Regions from separate parts of the Sphingobium yanoikuyae genome, predicted to be linked through region 2. Evidence: predicted binding sites of a transcription regulator. Region 2 holds the regulator's gene; the other holds the start of a gene.
What was found. Region 2 encodes LexA, which represses DNA repair genes until DNA is damaged. Its sites were predicted from a motif close to GTTCCNCNCTTGTTCT; they were not measured.

Region 1 (7,946 bases), 2.1 Mb from region 2:
GCCAACCGGGCCGCTGATCCGGCGTCCCGGCAAGAATAAGGAGAAGGCATATGGATATCCGTGTTTCCGGGCATCAGGTCGAGACGGGCGAAGCGCTCAAGCAGCACGTCAGCGACCGGCTGGAAGCGATAGCCGAGAAATATTTCTCCCGCACGATTTCCGCCCAGGTGACCTTCCGACCGGCCCCGCATGGCGCCTTCCATTGTGATATCGTCTGCCATGTGATGACCGGCCTGATCCTGAAGGGCGCCGGCGAGGCGCAGGAGGCGCATCCCGCCTTCGACCAGGCATCGGACCGGATCGAGAAGCAGCTGCGCCGCTATATGCGCCGCCTGAAGGATCGCAGCATCCAGGCCGCCGCTGCCGAGGCGCAGCGCGCCAATGGCTATAGCGTCGATGATATCGACGGCGCGGGCTATACCATCTTCGCCGGTGCCGCCGACGAGGAGGCCGAAGTGGCCGATGCTCCCCTGATCGTCGCCGAAACGCGGGTCGATATTCCCGAGGCCAGCGTGTCCGACGCGGTGATGATGCTGGACCTGCGCAACACCAATGCGCTGCTGTTCCTCAATGCCGGGACGTCGGCCTATAATATGGTCTATCGCCGTCAGGACGGCACGATCGGTTGGGTCGAGCCGCGCGGCTGACCCCCTGCCAAGCCGGGCCGCCTGTTGACCTCCGGGTGCAGGCGGCCTATGGGGCCGGGCTTTAGTTTCTCCGAGCAACGCGCATTTTTTTCGACAGGCTGGGCGCGCCTCGGCTGCCCCCGGAAGTAAAATGGTGCATTTCAACGATATTGTCTCGCCGGACGCGCTGGCCACCGAGGTGACGGTGAACGGCAAGAAGATGCTGTTCCAGAAGATCGCGGCTCTGGCGGCGCAATCCTATGGCGTCGATGCCGAAGCGGCCGCCGACGCGCTGCTGGAGCGCGAGCGTCTGGGCTCCACCGGCTTCGGTGGCGGCGTTGCCATTCCTCATGCCAAGCTGCCGGGCCTCGACCGCATGTGCGGCGTGGTCGTGCTGCTCGATCCGCCGGCGCCGTTCGACGCGGTCGATGATGCGCCGGTCGATGTCGTGTTCGCGCTGCTTTCGCCGCAGGACAGCGGTGCCGAGCATTTGAAGACGCTGGCGCGTGTATCGCGCTATCTGCGCGATGAGGCGCAGGTGACGCGCCTGCGCGGTGCCAAGTCGGCCGAGGCGCTGCACGCGCTGCTGGCCGGTGGTGAGGCGCGTGACGCCGCCTGAGGCCGCCGCGCTTGCCAGTGGCGAGGCGGCGCATTTTCGCGCGCTGGAGCATCTCTATAACAGCGCGCCGATCAACGACCTGTTCCTGTCGAACCTGCGCGTGCCGGAACCCGGCCGGTCGGTGATCGATTTCGAGGTCGACGAGCGGCATTTCCATGCCGCCGGCGCGGTGCATGGCACCGTCTATTTCAAGATGCTGGACGATGCGGCCTTCTATGCCGCCAACAGCCTGGTCAGCGATCGTTTCCTGCTGACCACTGCCTTCAACCTGCTGTTTACCCGGCCGATCGGCCCCGGAAAGCTGCGCGCCGAGGGACGTTGGATCAGCGGCAAGCGCCGCGTCTATGTCGCCGAGGCGAGCATTCTCGATTCGGACGGGGAAGAAGTGGGCCGGGGCACCGGCACCTTCATGCGATCGCAGATTCCGCTGTCATCGCTGCCGGGATATCATGGCTGAGGAGAGTCCGGCCGCGCGGCTGACCAGCGCGATGCTGGTCGGCGCGCTGGTGAAGCGGGTGAATGCCGCCGGCGGTTTTGCCATGATATTGGCCAAGGGCGACGAGATGAGCGGTGTCATCCTGGTCCAGGTGATGGACAAGGGACGGGAATCCGCAATTTTCGAACGGGTATCGAACTTTCGCGGCGGCCATGCATTGATGCGCTGTGGACCCCCTGCGGAAGAGGGGCCGGAGGCGTTCGCCGCCTATGCCGAACGCCGACGCAGATCGGACCCCGACCTGTGGCTGGTCGAGCTTGATATCGCGGATGCGGAACGGTTCGCCGCTGAAACGATCTGCTGATCGTTGACTCCTTGCACGCGCGCGGGCAATGGCGGCCGACGCTGAACGCGCAGGTTGCCTGCATTCGTCCATGGGGGGCGGGCCGGTAAACACGCAGACGGGGGGCGGCCGAACGTCACAGAATATCGGTTACAATCGACGTTTCTGGCCAATAACCGCACGATTTTGAGCAATAATGAGTTTTCGTCTGAAGGCCGCGATCATCGCGGCATTTACGCTGTCGGCCGCTGCGGCTATTACGGCGTCGGACATGTCGAGCGCCAGCGAGGCCTCCCTGTCCACGGTTTCTCTTCCGGAAACCGCTGCGCTGACTAGCGCACCCACGGCCGGCACCAAGCCCGCCGTCGTTTTCGCTGCGCCGCAGGAAGTCGCGCAGTCGCTGGATTCCGGCCCCAAGGCTGGCAGCAATTTTTCGACCGATATCGAGTCCAAGGCCGAGACCCTGGCAGCCCTGGTTGATGCGCAAGGCGCTCCCGAGGATGTCGAAGGCGACATGAAGTGCCTGGCCGGTGCGGTCTATTTCGAATCCAAGGGTGAAACGCTGGAGGGCCAGCTGGCCGTTGCCCGCGTCATCATCAACCGCGCCAAGTCGGGCCGCTTCGCCAGCAGCCTGTGCGGCGTCATCTATCAGCCGAGCCAGTTCAGCTTCGTGCGTGGTCACGGCATGCCGCCGATCAACATCGCCAGCGATTCCTGGCGCGAGGCGGTTGCGATCGCGCAGATCGCCCTGGACGACAGCTGGGACAGCCAGGCCGAAGGCGCGCTGTTCTTCCATGCCCGCCGCGTGTCGCCGGGCTGGGGCAAGACCAAGCTGGCGTCGATCGACAATCACGTCTTCTATCGCTGATCCGCGCTCACCGCGCGACAGTGACGCCCTTTTGAAGGCCGGTTCGGACCCCATGTCCGAATCGGTCTTTTCTTTTGTTCCCTTCCTGTTCTAATCTGGTGCCATGACCATCCAAGACGCCGCCCAAGACCTCGATCGCTGTTCACCGCTGACCGACGGGACCGCGCTGGCGGTTGCGCGCGGCACGCTGCGCCTGTTTCATCGCCATGACATGAACGGCATATTGGAAGTGCCGTTACCCAATGGCCGGCGGGCCGACATCATGGCGATCGACAGCGCCGGGCGCCTGACCATCGTCGAGATCAAGTGCAGCCGGGCGGACCTGCTGGGCGACATGAAATGGCCGGATTATTTCGACTATTGCGACCGCTATTTCTGGGCGGTGCCATCGGGCTTCGACACCAGCCTGTTCGACAGCGAGGCGCTGTGGCCGGCCCGCACCGGCCTGATCGTCGCGGACCAATATGATGCCGAACTGGTGCGCGCCGCGCCGTTCGAGCCGCTGGCCGCCGCCCGGCGCAAGGCAGAGACGCTGCGCTTCGCCCGCCGCGCCGCCCGCCGCCTGTCGGCGCTGGCCGACCCGGATTATGCGGCGGAACTGGGCTGGTAAGGGTTAAATAAAAGGGCGGCCTGGCCGCCCTTTTTCATATCAGAAGACCGGACCCTGGACCGGGCCCTTGGGCGTGGCATTGCTGGCCTTGGCGGAATCGAGCGCTTCGACCAGACCCGGCGTGCGGCTGTCGCGCTCGGCATAGTCGCGGGCGGACATGCCGGCGATGGTGTCGCGCTTGTCCGCATTGGCGCCTTGCGCCACGAGCAGGCGGACCAGGCCGATGTCGCGCAGCTGCACCGCGCGGATCAATGCGGTCTCGCCGCTGCCATTGGTCTTGTCGACCTGGGCGCCGCGGGCGAGCAGCAGGCGCACGCCTTCCTCGTACCGGTTCTGCACGGCGAGCAACAGCGGCGTGGTGCCATTATTGTCGGCCAGGTTCGGATTGGCGCCCTTCGACAGCATGAAGTTGAGCCATGTCGTGTCACGGCGGCCGATGACGATGTGCAGCGCGGTTTCGCCGGTGGTGACGTCACGGCTGTTGATGACGGTCGAACCCGGCTTCTGCAGCAGTTCGGTCGCCTTGTCCCCATCGGCGTCCTTCACCGCCTTGAGGAAGTTGTAATTGTTGGAAAACTGGGCCTGGGCCGCAACCGGGGCCATCAGTGCCAGGGTGATGGCGGCAGGCCGCGCCAGAAACAGCCAGGTGGAAAGTCCGCTCTTCATCCCAATCTTCATCGTCGCGCGCCCCGTTCGATTTGCAAATCGGCCCATAGCAAGGCATGGCAGGCGACACCATGAACAAAGCGCTGATCTCGCTCGCCCTGCCGCTTCTGGCCTTGCTGACGGCTTGCCATATGGGGGCTGGTGGCAATGCATCAAGCGGCGAGAGCGAACAGGGCAATCTGGTCGGCGCGCGCATCGGCGCGCCCTTCACCCTGACCGACCAGGACGGCAAGACCGTGCATTGGGACGATTATAAGGGCCAGTATCGGATCGTCTATTTCGGCTACACCTATTGCCCGGATGTCTGCCCGGTCGATCTGCAGCGGATCATGCAGGCGTTCAGCGCCTTCGAGAAGGCAGCGCCCGCCCGCGCCGCGAAGGTGCAGCCGATCTTCATCAGCGTCGACCCGAAGCGGGACACGCCGGCGGTGCTGAAAACCTATGTCGCGGCCTTCCACCCGCGCCTCGTCGGCCTGACCGGCACGCCGGAACAGATCGCGAAGGTGGCCAAGGACTTCGTCGTCCTCTACAATGCGGAAAAGCCGGAAGGGGCGAGCGACTATCTGGTCAGCCACAGCCGCACGCCCTATCTGTTCGGGCCGGACGGCAAGCCGATCGCGCTGGTGCCGGTGGATGATCCGGGCACGCCGGACGTGGACGAGGGCGCGCCGGATATCGTGCGCGCCTTTCTCGAAAAATGGGTCAAGTGACATTTGGACTTCTGGGACAAGCCCCTCGACAAGCTGAACCGCGCCGAATGGGAAGCGCTGTGCGACGGTTGCGGCAAATGCTGCCTGCACAAGGCGGAAGATGAGGACACGGGCCGCATCTATCCGACCAATGTCGCCTGTCGACTGCTCGACCGGCAGAGCGGTCAATGCACCAACTATCCCGACCGGCGGCGGTTCGTGCCCGATTGCGTGCGGCTGACCCCGGCCAAGGTGAAACAGATAAGCTGGCTGCCGCGCACCTGTGCCTATCGGCTGCGCGAGGCGGGGTTGCCGCTGCCCGACTGGCATTATCTGGTCTGCGGCGATCGCGAGGCGGTGCATCGGGCCAAGGAATCCGTACGCGGCTGGACCGTGGCGGAGGCCGATGCCGGCGATTGGGAACATCATCTTGTCGACCGAGAGCTCTGAGGCAGAAATCCTGATCGATGGCGTCGCCATGCCGGTGCGGGTGCGCCGGTCCGAGCGGGCGCGCGCCTACAAGCTGACGATCGACGGGGTGCGCGGCGAATTGCGGCTGTCGCTGCCGGCGCGGGCGAACCTCAAGCGTGCGCTGGGTTGGGCGCAGGGGCATGAGGATTGGGTCCGGGCGCAGATGGCGGTGACGCCGGCGGTGACGCTGCTGGGTGATGGCGCGACCTTCCCGCTGGAGGGGCGCGAGGTGCGCATCTGCTGGATCGCGGGGGCGACCCGCACGATCCGGCTGGAGGGCGACCGGCTGATCCTGGGCGGGGCGGCGGAATCGGTCGGTGCGCGGGTGCTGCGCTGGCTCAGGACGCGGGCGAAGGCGGTGCTGGAGGCGGAGACGCTGGCGATGGCGCAGGATCATGGCCTGATCGTCGCGTCGGTCGGCACCGGCGACACGCGCAGCCGCTGGGGCAGTTGCACGTCGACCGGGGCGATCCGCTATAGCTGGCGGCTGATCCTGGCGCCGGCCTGGGTGCGGCGATCGACCGTGGCGCATGAACTGGCGCATCTGCTGCACATGGACCATAGCCCGGCCTTCCACGCCGCCCATGCCCGTATCTATGGCGAGGATCCGCGCCCGGCGCGTGCCTGGCTGAAGGCGCATGGGGCGGGCCTGCACCGCTATCAGGCCTGAACCCATGGCGCGCCGGAAACGCTATCTGACCGCCACCATGCCTGACGGCTATGTGAAGAAGATCGGGCCGACCGCCGACCCCTTCACCCATTATTGGCGGATCGTCGCCATACTGGAAAATGGCAAGACCGAGGTCTTCTGGGGCCACACCCGCTCGCTGGCCGAGGCGAAGAAGAAGCGCGCCGCCGCGCCCGATGGCGCGCGGATGCGGGGCTGGACATCCTATCAGTTCGAGATGGTCGAATTGGTGGAGAGTGACAGCTAGCCCCGATGCGGCCAGGCGCCGTCGGCGTCGCCGGGGCAGTCATGGTCGGTATCGCGCGGATAGGGCAGGCCACAGGCGCTGCAGGTGGCATAATGGCCCTGTTTTAGCCCATGGCCGACCGCGACCCGCTCGTCGAAGACATAGCAGTCGCCCTGCCAGCGGCTTTGCGCTTGTGGCATTTCCTCCAGATAGCGCAGGATACCACCCTTGAGGTGATAGACCTCGTCAAAGCCGCGCGCCTTGACCAGCGCGGTCGATTTTTCGCAACGAATGCCGCCGGTGCAGAACATCGCGATCTTGGGGCTGCGGCCTTCGTCGCGCAGCTTGGCGGCGAAATCGTCGAACCAGGCGGGAAATTCGCGGAAGGAGCGGGTGGCCGGGTCGATCGCATTCTCGAACGTGCCGACTGCCACCTCATAGGCGTTGCGCGTGTCGATGATGACGGTGTCGGGATCGGCGATCAGCGCATTCCAGTCCGCGGGATCGAGATGCACGCCGGCCTGATGGGCGGGGTCCAGGTCGCCTGCGCCCAGGGTCACGATCTCCGCCTTCACCTTGACCTTCATCTTGCCGAAGGGCGCGCTGTCGGCGGTCGCATATTTGACGTCGACATCGGCGCAGCCGGGCAGAGCGCGGATATGGGCGACCAGCCGCTCGATCGCGTCGGCCGTGCCCGCGACCGTGCCATTGATGCCCTCACGCGCCAGGATCAGCGTGCCGCAGGTGCCAAGATCGGCGCACAGTGCGCGCAGGTCGGCGGCGGTTGCCTGCGGGTCGGCGAAGGTGGCGAAACGGTAGAGGGCTGCGACGGTGAACATGGGGAGCCCTATAGGCGCTGGCGCGCATACTTGAAAGCCGGGCGAAGAGGGCGCATAGCCGGGCGATGGTTCCCCTTTCGTTCGCAGGTCATGATTTCCTGGCTTTGCCGGAGGCGGCTTTGTTCTGGCCGGCCCAGGGCGCGCTGCTGGTGGCCGACCTGCATTTCGAGAAGGCGAGCTGGTATGCGCGATTCGGCCAGTTCCTGCCGCCGCATGACAGCGCGGCGACGCTGGACATGATCGAGGCGCTGGTGGCGCGGACCGGCGCGCGGGCGATCTGGTCGCTGGGCGACAGTTTTCATGATGCCGATGGCGCGGCGCGGCTGGACCCACGGGCACGGGAACGGCTGGCGGCCCTGACCGAACGGCTCGACTGGTTGTGGATAACCGGCAATCATGACGTCGGCGTGGCGCATATGCCGGGCGGACGCCGTGCGGTCGAGGCGGAGGTAGACGGCGTCTGGCTGCGGCATGAGGCCGACCCGGCCGACCCCCGGCCGGAGATATCGGGCCATTTCCACCCCAAGCTGCGCCTGTCGCTGCGCGGCCGGCATGTATCGCGCCGCTGCTTCGTCGGATCGCCGACCAAGCTGATCCTGCCGGCGCTGGGCGCGCTGACGGGCGGGCTGGATGCAGGCCATGGCGAGATACAAAAGGCCGTCGGGCCGGGTGCAATGGCGTTGATACCCGTTTCCGACCGATTGCTGCGCTTTCCGCTGACGTAAGCAAACGCTACGGAAACCGGGCGTTAAATTGTTGCTGCTAGGCAACAGGGCCATGCAGCCATCATCACGCAACTGCGGAAAAAGCCCGGAATCACGCGATATATTGCGTTATTCCGACTGTGGCAGCATAATCGCGCATA
Region 2 (7,946 bases):
GACCAGGGTGCGGGCGTGGCGCTGGAGGATCGCGAGAAGATTTTCGACAAGTTCGAGCGACTGGGACGCGATGACCCCGGCGGCAGCGGGCTTGGCCTCTATATCTCGCGCAAGCTGGCGCGGGCGATGGGCGGCGACATCAGCGTTGGCGGCACGCCGGGCGAGGGTGCGCGCTTCATCCTGACGCTGCCGGTGCTCGACTGACGGGCGCGCGATCGCGCTTATATGAGATAAAGAGCGCTTGTTTGTCCGGCCGATGCTGCCCCGATAGGGTGGCGGCATGGACAGATCGCATTGCCTGGCCACCTATGGCACGCTGGCGCCCGGACGGGCCAATCATCATCAACTGGCGGAACTGCAGGGCATTTGGCAGGCGGGGCATGTGACCGGCTATCTGGTCGCGCATGGCTGGGCCGCGTTGATGGGCTTTCCCGCCTTCATTCCCGACGAGGGCGGCGCGGCGATGCCGGTCCAGCTGTTCCGCTCGCCCGACCTGCCGGCGCACTGGGCGCGGCTCGATGCGTTCGAGGGGGCGGACTATCGCCGTGTCGCGATCGATGTCGTTACCGATCAGGGGCGCGTGCCGGCCTGGATCTATGTCTATGCAGGGGTAGGCGGCTGAACCCCAACGAAAAACGGCGCCCGATGGGGCGCCGTTCCTCTTGTCTCTTGTGACCGCGTCTTAGCGCTTGTCGACGGCGACATAGTCGCGCTGCGTCGGGCCGGTGTAGAGCTGACGCGGACGGCCGATCTTCTGCGCTGGGTCCGAAATCATTTCGTTCCACTGTGCGACCCAGCCGACGGTGCGGGCGAGGGCGAAGAGCACGGTGAACATTTCGGTCGGGAAGCCGATCGCCGACAGGATCACGCCCGAATAGAAGTCGACATTCGGGTAGAGCTTCTTCTCGATGAAGTAGGGATCGTTGAGGGCGATCTGCTCCAGTTCCTTGGCGACGTCGAAGATCGGGTCGTTGACGCCGAGCTTTTCCAGCACGTCCTTCGCGGTCTTCTGCATCACGGTCGCGCGCGGATCGTAATTCTTGTAGACGCGATGGCCAAAGCCCATCAGGCGGAACGGATCGTCCTTGTTCTTGGCGCGGGCGATATATTCCGGGATGCGATCGACGGTGCCGATTTCGCGCAGCATGTTGAGCGCGGCTTCGTTGGCGCCGCCATGCGCCGGGCCCCAGAGGCAGGCGATGCCGGCCGCGATGCAGGCGAAGGGATTGGCGCCCGACGAACCGGCGAGACGCACGGTCGAGGTCGACGCGTTCTGCTCATGGTCGGCATGCAGGGTGAAGATCTTGTCCATCGCGTCGACGACGATCGGATCGATCTTATACTCTTCCGCCGGGACCGAGAAGGTCATGTTCAGGAAGTTGGCGGTGTAGCTCAGGTCGTTGCGCGGATAGACGAAGGGCTGGCCCACCGAATATTTGTACGCCATCGCAGCGATCGTCGGCATCTTGGCGATCAGGCGGTGGCTCGCAATGCGGCGCTGTTCCGGATCGTTGATGTCGGTCGAGTCATGATAGAAGGCCGACAGGGCGCCGACGACGCCGACCATGATCGCCATCGGGTGGGCGTCACGACGGAAGCCGCGGAAGAAGGCGGTCAGCTGTTCATGCACCATGGTGTGGCGCGTGATGGTGTTGGTGAAATCGGCCAGTTCCTTGGCCGACGGCAGTTCGCCGTTCAGCAGCAGGTAGCAGACTTCCATGAAGCTGGACTGTTCGGCGAGCTGGCCGATCGGATAGCCACGATGCAGCAGCACGCCGGCGTCGCCATCGATATAGGTCAGGCCCGACTCGCAGCTGGCGGTCGAGGTGAAGCCCGGATCGTAGGTGAACATGCCGGTGTTGGCGTAGAGCTTGCGAACGTCGATGACCTGGGGACCGACGCTACCATCCATGATGGCATAGTCCTTGGCCTCTCCGCCAACGGTCAAACTGGCATTATTATCCGACATGTTTTTCTCCTTAACTGCCGTCAACCGGCCACCACGTGCCCCGCAGCGGTCAGTCGCTTCAAGCTTTCCTCTTTCCCCAGAAGGAAGAGGACATCAAAAATACCCGGCGAGACCGTGCGCCCGGTGAGCGCCGCACGAAGCGGCTGTGCCACCTTGCCCAGGCCAAGCCCCGCATCCTCTGCCACGCGGCGTATCACTTCATCGATCGCTTCAACCGTCCAGGACTGGACGGGCTGGAGAGCGTCGGCTGTCTTTTTCAGCAGCTCACGCGCGGGTTCATCTAGCAGAGCAGACGCCTTCTCGTCAAAATCGAGCGGGCAAGATTTGAACAGAAACTCCGCGCCTTCTGCAATTTCGTTAAGTGTCTTGGCCCGCGGCTTGAGCGAAACCATCGCCTGGGTCAAAATATCGCGCTGGGCGTCATTCAGTTGCGTATCAAGACGCGACTCAACGCGCGGGGCGACCAGGGCGGCCAGGCGCGCCTCGTCGGCCTCGCGCAGATAATGGCCGTTCAGATTTTCCAGCTTCTTGATGTCGAAGCGCGAGGGCGAACGGCCGACGCCGTCGATATCGAACAGTTCGATGGCGCGCTCGATCGAGATGATCTCCTCGTCGCCATGCCCCCAGCCCAGGCGCAGCAGATAGTTCAGCACCGCTTCGGGCAGCATCCCCATCTCGTCACGATAGGCGTCGACGCCGAGCGCACCGTGGCGCTTCGACAGCTTGGCGCCGTCCGACCCGTGGATCAGCGGGATATGGCCATAGACTGGCTCCTCCCAGCCCATCGCCTTGATGATGGCGAGTTGGCGGAAAGCGTTGTTGAGATGGTCGTCGCCACGGATGACATGGGTGACGCCCATGTCATGGTCGTCGACCACGACGGCCAGCATATAAGTGGGGGTGCCGTCCGACCGCAGCAGGATCATGTCGTCCAGCTCGGCATTCTGCACCACGACGCGGCCCTGCACCGCATCCTCGATCACCGTTTCACCGGTCCGAGGGGCCTTGATACGGATGACGAAGGGGGCGCCTTCGGGCGCTTCCTCGGGCGAACGGTCGCGCCAGCGGCCGTCATAGCGCATCGGCTGCTTGGCGGCGCGCTGCTGTTCGCGCAGTTCGGCCAGCTCTTCCTGTGTCGCATAGCAGCGATAGGCATGGCCATTGGCGAGCAGCTGATTGGCGACCTCGGCATGGCGCGGGGTGCGCTCGAATTGGAACACGGCCGGCTCATCTCCGCCCAGGTTCAGCCATTCCAGGCCGTCGAAGATAGCGGCCACGGCTTCCTCGGTGGAGCGGGCGCGATCCGTATCCTCGATGCGGAGCAGGAACTTGCCGCCATGATGGCGCGCGAACAGCCAGTTGAACAGCGCGGTGCGGGCGCCGCCAATATGCAGGAAGCCCGTTGGCGACGGGGCGAAACGGGTCACCACCTGCTTGTTCAATCCCGTTGCACTTGCCGTCATATTCGCTGACATTCTTCCTGCCTGATCCATGGATGCGACGCCCCCTAGCATGGCTTTTGAGCCACGACAAACGTCCGTTGGGCGCAGGACGGTGCGTATTGCGCACAATGGATTTGCGCGGATCGAACAATGGCTGGAGGTGGAGCGCGAACAGCTCGCCTTGTGGGTGCCGGTGGCGCTGGGCGCGGGCATTGCCGGCTGGTTCGTGCTGCCGGGGCCGGTGGACTGGCTGGCCTGTTGCTGCGCGGCGCTGGGGCTGGCCTGTCTGGCACTATTGCTGCCGGTGGGCGCGCGATCGCGGCATATGCTGGTGGCGGGCGGCTTGCTGGCTTGTGTTGGTTGCCTGCTGGTCTGGGGCAAGGCGGCTTGGCTGGGGCAGCCGCCGCTGGCCCGTCCCATATTCGTACAGGTGACGGGGAGCGTGACGGCGGTGGCCAAGCTGCCGGCGCAACAGATGGTGCGGGTGGGCTTGCGGCCGATCGCGGCGCCAGCGCTGCCCGCGGCGATCCGGGTGAATATCGCGGAGGCGGACGTGCCCGAAGGGCTGGGCAAGGGGGCGGTGCTGCGCTTTCGTGTGCGGCTGATGCCGCCCGCGCCGCCGAGCGTGCCGGGGGCGTTCGATTTTGCGCGACGCGCCTATTTCCAGGGGATCGGGGCGACCGGGCGGGCGCTGGCGCCGGTCGAGATGGTGGAGCAGGCGCGCGAGGGGCCGACGCTGCGGGCGCGGCTGTTCGATCATATCGGCGGGCAGGTGGCGGGCGCACCGGCGGGGATTGCGGTGGCGCTGGCGACCGGCGACCAGGGCGCGATTGCCGAGGCGGATGCCGAGGCGATGCGGCGCAGTGGCCTTGCCCATCTTCTGTCGATCAGCGGGCTGCATGTGACGGCGCTGATCGGGGCGGTGATATTCCTGCTGCTGCGCCTGCTGGCGCTGATCCCGCGCGCGGCGCTGGACTGGCCGCTGATGTTGATCGCGGCGGCCGGCGGCGCGCTGGCAGGGATCGGCTATACGCTGCTGACGGGCGCGGAGGTGCCGACGGTGCGATCCTGCATCGCGGCGCTGCTGGTGCTGGGCGGGCTGGCGCTGGGGCGCGAGGCGATCACCCTGCGGCTGGTCGCGACCGGGGCGCTGGTGGTGCTGGTCTTCTGGCCCGAGGCGCTGATCGGGCCGAGTTTCCAGATGAGCTTTGCCGCCGTGGTCGCGCTGGTGGCGCTGGGCGAGCATCGGCGGTTCAAGGGGTTCGCGATGGCGCGGGACGAGCCTTGGTTGCGCAAGGCCGGGCGAACGGTGGCGGCGATGCTGTTGACGGGGTTCGCCATCGAACTGGTGCTGGCGCCGATCGCGCTTTACCATTTTCACAAGGCAGGTTTGCTGGGCGCGGTAGCTAACCTCGTCGCGATCCCGCTCACCACCTTCGTCATCATGCCGCTGGAGGCGGTGGCGCTGGGCTTCGACCTCGTCGGGCTGGGTACGCCCTTCTGGTGGCTGACCGGCAAGGCGATCGCGCTGTTGCTGGCGGTGGCGCATGGCGTGGCGGCCAGCCCGATGGCGGTGATGCTGGCGCCGGCGGTGCCGGGCGGGTTGTTCGCGATCATCGTGGCGGGTGGTCTCTGGTGCCTGCTCTGGCGCAGTCGCTGGCGTTGGCTAGGGCTTGGGCCGGTGGCGGTCGGCCTGATCGGCATCACGCTGCTGGCGCCGCCCGATATCGTGGTGACCGGCGATGGGCGGCATGTCGCGGTGCGGACACCGGCGGGGACGATGGCGCTGCTGCGCGAGGGGGCGGGCGACTATGTCCGCGATGTGCTGAGCGAGAGCGCGGGCTATGACGGGACGCTGGAGGCGATCGCGACGATGAAGCAGGCGCGCTGTTCGACCGATCTGTGCGCGGTGACATTGCCACGGGGCGGGCGCGACTGGCATTTGCTGGTGACGCGCAATGCGATGCTGGTGGACCGGCCGGTGCTGGAGCGAGATTGCGCGGCGGCGGATATCGTCATCAGCGACCGGGGCCTGCCCTTTTGGTGCCGGCCGCGCTGGATGAAGATCGACCGCCGGCTGCTGTCGCGCACCGGCGGCCTGTCGATTGGCCTTGAAGGCGGCAAAGTTCACACCGTCCATCGGCCCGGCGACGCGCATCCGTGGATCGTGCGCCGCCGGCCCCGAACAGCCGGTCAGTTGTAGCGGCGTAGCAGGCCGGCGAGCTTGCCCTGGATGCGGACCTGGCGCGGATCATAGATCTGCGGTTCATAGGCGGCATTGGCGGGATCGAGCCGGACGCGCGATCCTTCGCGGCGGAAATATTTGAGCGTCGCTTCGGCGTCGTCGATCAGGGCGACGACGATCTGGCCCTCGCGCGCGACATCGGTGCGCTGGATCAGCGCGAAGTCGCCGTCGAGAATGCCGGCCTCCATCATCGAGTCCCCCGACACTTCGAGCGCATAATGATCGCCCGAGCCGAGCAAGGCGGCGGGGACGGAGAGCATGGTGTGGCTTTCCATCGCCTCGATCGGCACGCCGGCGGCGATGCGGCCGTGCAGCGGGATTTCGATCACGTCATTGGCGGCGGTCGGCAGCAGCACGGCGGGCGCCGATATCTTGGGCGTCGGAATGGCCGGCGCGGGCGCGCGGTGCATCGCATCGGGCAGCTTGAGCACTTCGAGCGCGCGGGCGCGATTGGGCAGGCGACGGATGAAGCCCCGTTCCTCCAGCGCATTGATCAGCCGGTGGATGCCGGACTTGGAGCGCAGGTCGAGCGCGTCCTTCATCTCCTCGAACGAAGGGGACACGCCGCCTTCTTCCAGCCGGGTCTGAATGAAGCTCAGCAATTCCTGCTGCTTGGGCGTCAACATCGGCGGTCCTCCATGGAACGAATGAAGAACGCATAGGAAACGGAAAGGGGCAAGTCAAGCGCGTTAAGCCATGCGCCGCTTTTGCCGGTCAGGCAGTCAGATAGTCAGGCGGTCAGGGGGATGATGTCGACCATGTCGCCGGCAATGGCGGGGGCTGAACCGGCCGGGCGGCGGATCAGGCAGTCGGCCAGCGCCATGGCGGCGGTGGCGGCGCTGTCCTGCGACGTGACCGAGACGATGCCGTCGGCGCCGCGATAGGCGCGCAGATAATCGTCGCGTTCCGCCGTCGCGCCGAGTGGGGCGGCAAGGCGGGCCTGCACGACCGGCGGCAGCGGCGCGCGCGATCCGGCGAGATGGCGGACCAGCGGGCAGAGGAAGAGGGTGCCGGTGACGAAAGCGGAGACCGGATTGCCCGGCAGGCCGAGGAAGGTGGCGTTCCCCAGGCGCCCGGCCATTAGCGGTTTGCCCGGCCGCATCGCGATCTTGTAGAAATCGAGCGTGCCGCCGGCGGCCGCAAAGGCGAGGCGGACATAGTCATGGTCGCCGACCGAGGCGCCGCCGGTCGAGACGATGATGTCGGCCTGTGCCGCCTGTTCCAGCGCCTGCGTCATGGCGGCGAGATCATCGGGCACGATGCCAAGGTCGATCACGTCGCAGGGCAGGGCGGCGAGCAGGGCGGCGAGCATCGGCGCGTTGGACGAGGGGAGATAGCCCGGCGGCGTCGGCGCGCCGGGGGGGACAAGTTCATTGCCGGTCGAGAGCAGGGCGATGCGGGGCCTGGCGCCGACGGGCAGGCTGCCATGGCCGCCAAGGACCGCAAGCGCGATCTGGCCCGGCGTGAGGCGGCTGCCGGCGCTGACCAGCAGCGTGTCGACGCGGAAATCCGAGCCGAGCGGGCGGACATGCCTGCCGGACGTCAATATGCCGTCATGCGCGGTCAGTTTGTCGCCATCGCGCGTGGCATTTTCCTGGATCAGGATCGCATCGGCGCCGGCCGGCAAGGGCGCGCCGGTGAAGATGCGGCAGGCCTGGCCCGGTTGCAGGGCCGGGATATCGGCGTCGCCCGCGCTGCTGGTGGCGACCAGCTGCCACGGCCCGGCGCCTTCGGATGCGCGCACGGCATAGCCGTCCATCGCGGAAAGATCGGCCCAGGGCTGGTCGCGGAGTGCGCTGATGTCGGTGGCGAGCCAGCGACCGGCACAGGCGGCGACGGGCACATGTTCGGCCGGCAACGGATTGGCAAGGGCAAGGAGCCGCGCCTGCGCGTCCGCGACCGGCATCAGGCTCATCGGTCGCTGCTCTCCGGCGCGGTCCAGTCGCCCGACTTGCCGCCGCGCTTGGCGAGCAGGCGAACATCGCCGATTATCATGCCCTTATCGAGCACCTTGGCCATGTCATAGACGGTGAGCAAGGCGGCAGTCGCGGCGGTCAGCGCCTCCATCTCCACCCCGGTCTGGCCGGCGGTGCGCGCGGTTGCGGTGACGGTGACGCCATCGTCGCGGAGGGTAAAGTCGATGGTGACGGCGCTCAGCGGGATCGGATGGCAGAGCGGGATCAGTTCGGCGGTGCGCTTGGCGGCCATGATGCCGGCGACGCGGGCGACGGCCAGCACATCCCCCTTCTTGACGAGGCCGGCGGCAATCGCCTGCGCGGCGTCGGCCGCC

Region 1: HH800_RS21005 (MmcB family DNA repair protein) is a predicted target of LexA. The motif match lies at 2,969-2,984, and genes of this name have one in related genera.

What each region holds. Positions count from the first base shown of each region.
Region 1 is NZ_CP053021.1:4,350,168-4,358,113, reverse strand. It holds gene hpf (ribosome hibernation-promoting factor, HPF/YfiA family) at 51-647, shown strand; gene HH800_RS21025 (PTS sugar transporter subunit IIA) at 778-1,245, shown strand; gene HH800_RS21020 (PaaI family thioesterase) at 1,232-1,702, shown strand; gene HH800_RS21015 (DUF1491 family protein) at 1,695-2,045, shown strand; gene HH800_RS21010 (cell wall hydrolase) at 2,221-2,892, shown strand; gene HH800_RS21005 (MmcB family DNA repair protein) at 2,996-3,502, shown strand; gene HH800_RS21000 (ankyrin repeat domain-containing protein) at 3,542-4,180, opposite strand; gene HH800_RS20995 (SCO family protein) at 4,225-4,878, shown strand; gene HH800_RS20990 (YcgN family cysteine cluster protein) at 4,882-5,307, shown strand; gene HH800_RS20985 (M48 family metallopeptidase) at 5,264-5,998, shown strand; gene HH800_RS20980 (hypothetical protein) at 6,003-6,263, shown strand; gene HH800_RS20975 (rhodanese-related sulfurtransferase) at 6,260-7,081, opposite strand; gene pdeM (ligase-associated DNA damage response endonuclease PdeM) at 7,147-7,806, shown strand.
Region 2 is NZ_CP053021.1:2,272,673-2,280,618, reverse strand. It holds gene HH800_RS11260 (sensor histidine kinase) at 1-204, shown strand, start outside; gene HH800_RS11255 (gamma-glutamylcyclotransferase family protein) at 281-622, shown strand; gene gltA (citrate synthase) at 683-1,969, opposite strand; gene gltX (glutamate--tRNA ligase) at 1,990-3,432, opposite strand; gene HH800_RS11240 (ComEC/Rec2 family competence protein) at 3,482-5,614, shown strand; gene lexA (transcriptional repressor LexA) at 5,605-6,282, opposite strand; gene glp (gephyrin-like molybdotransferase Glp) at 6,387-7,571, opposite strand; gene moaC (cyclic pyranopterin monophosphate synthase MoaC) at 7,568-7,946, opposite strand, start outside.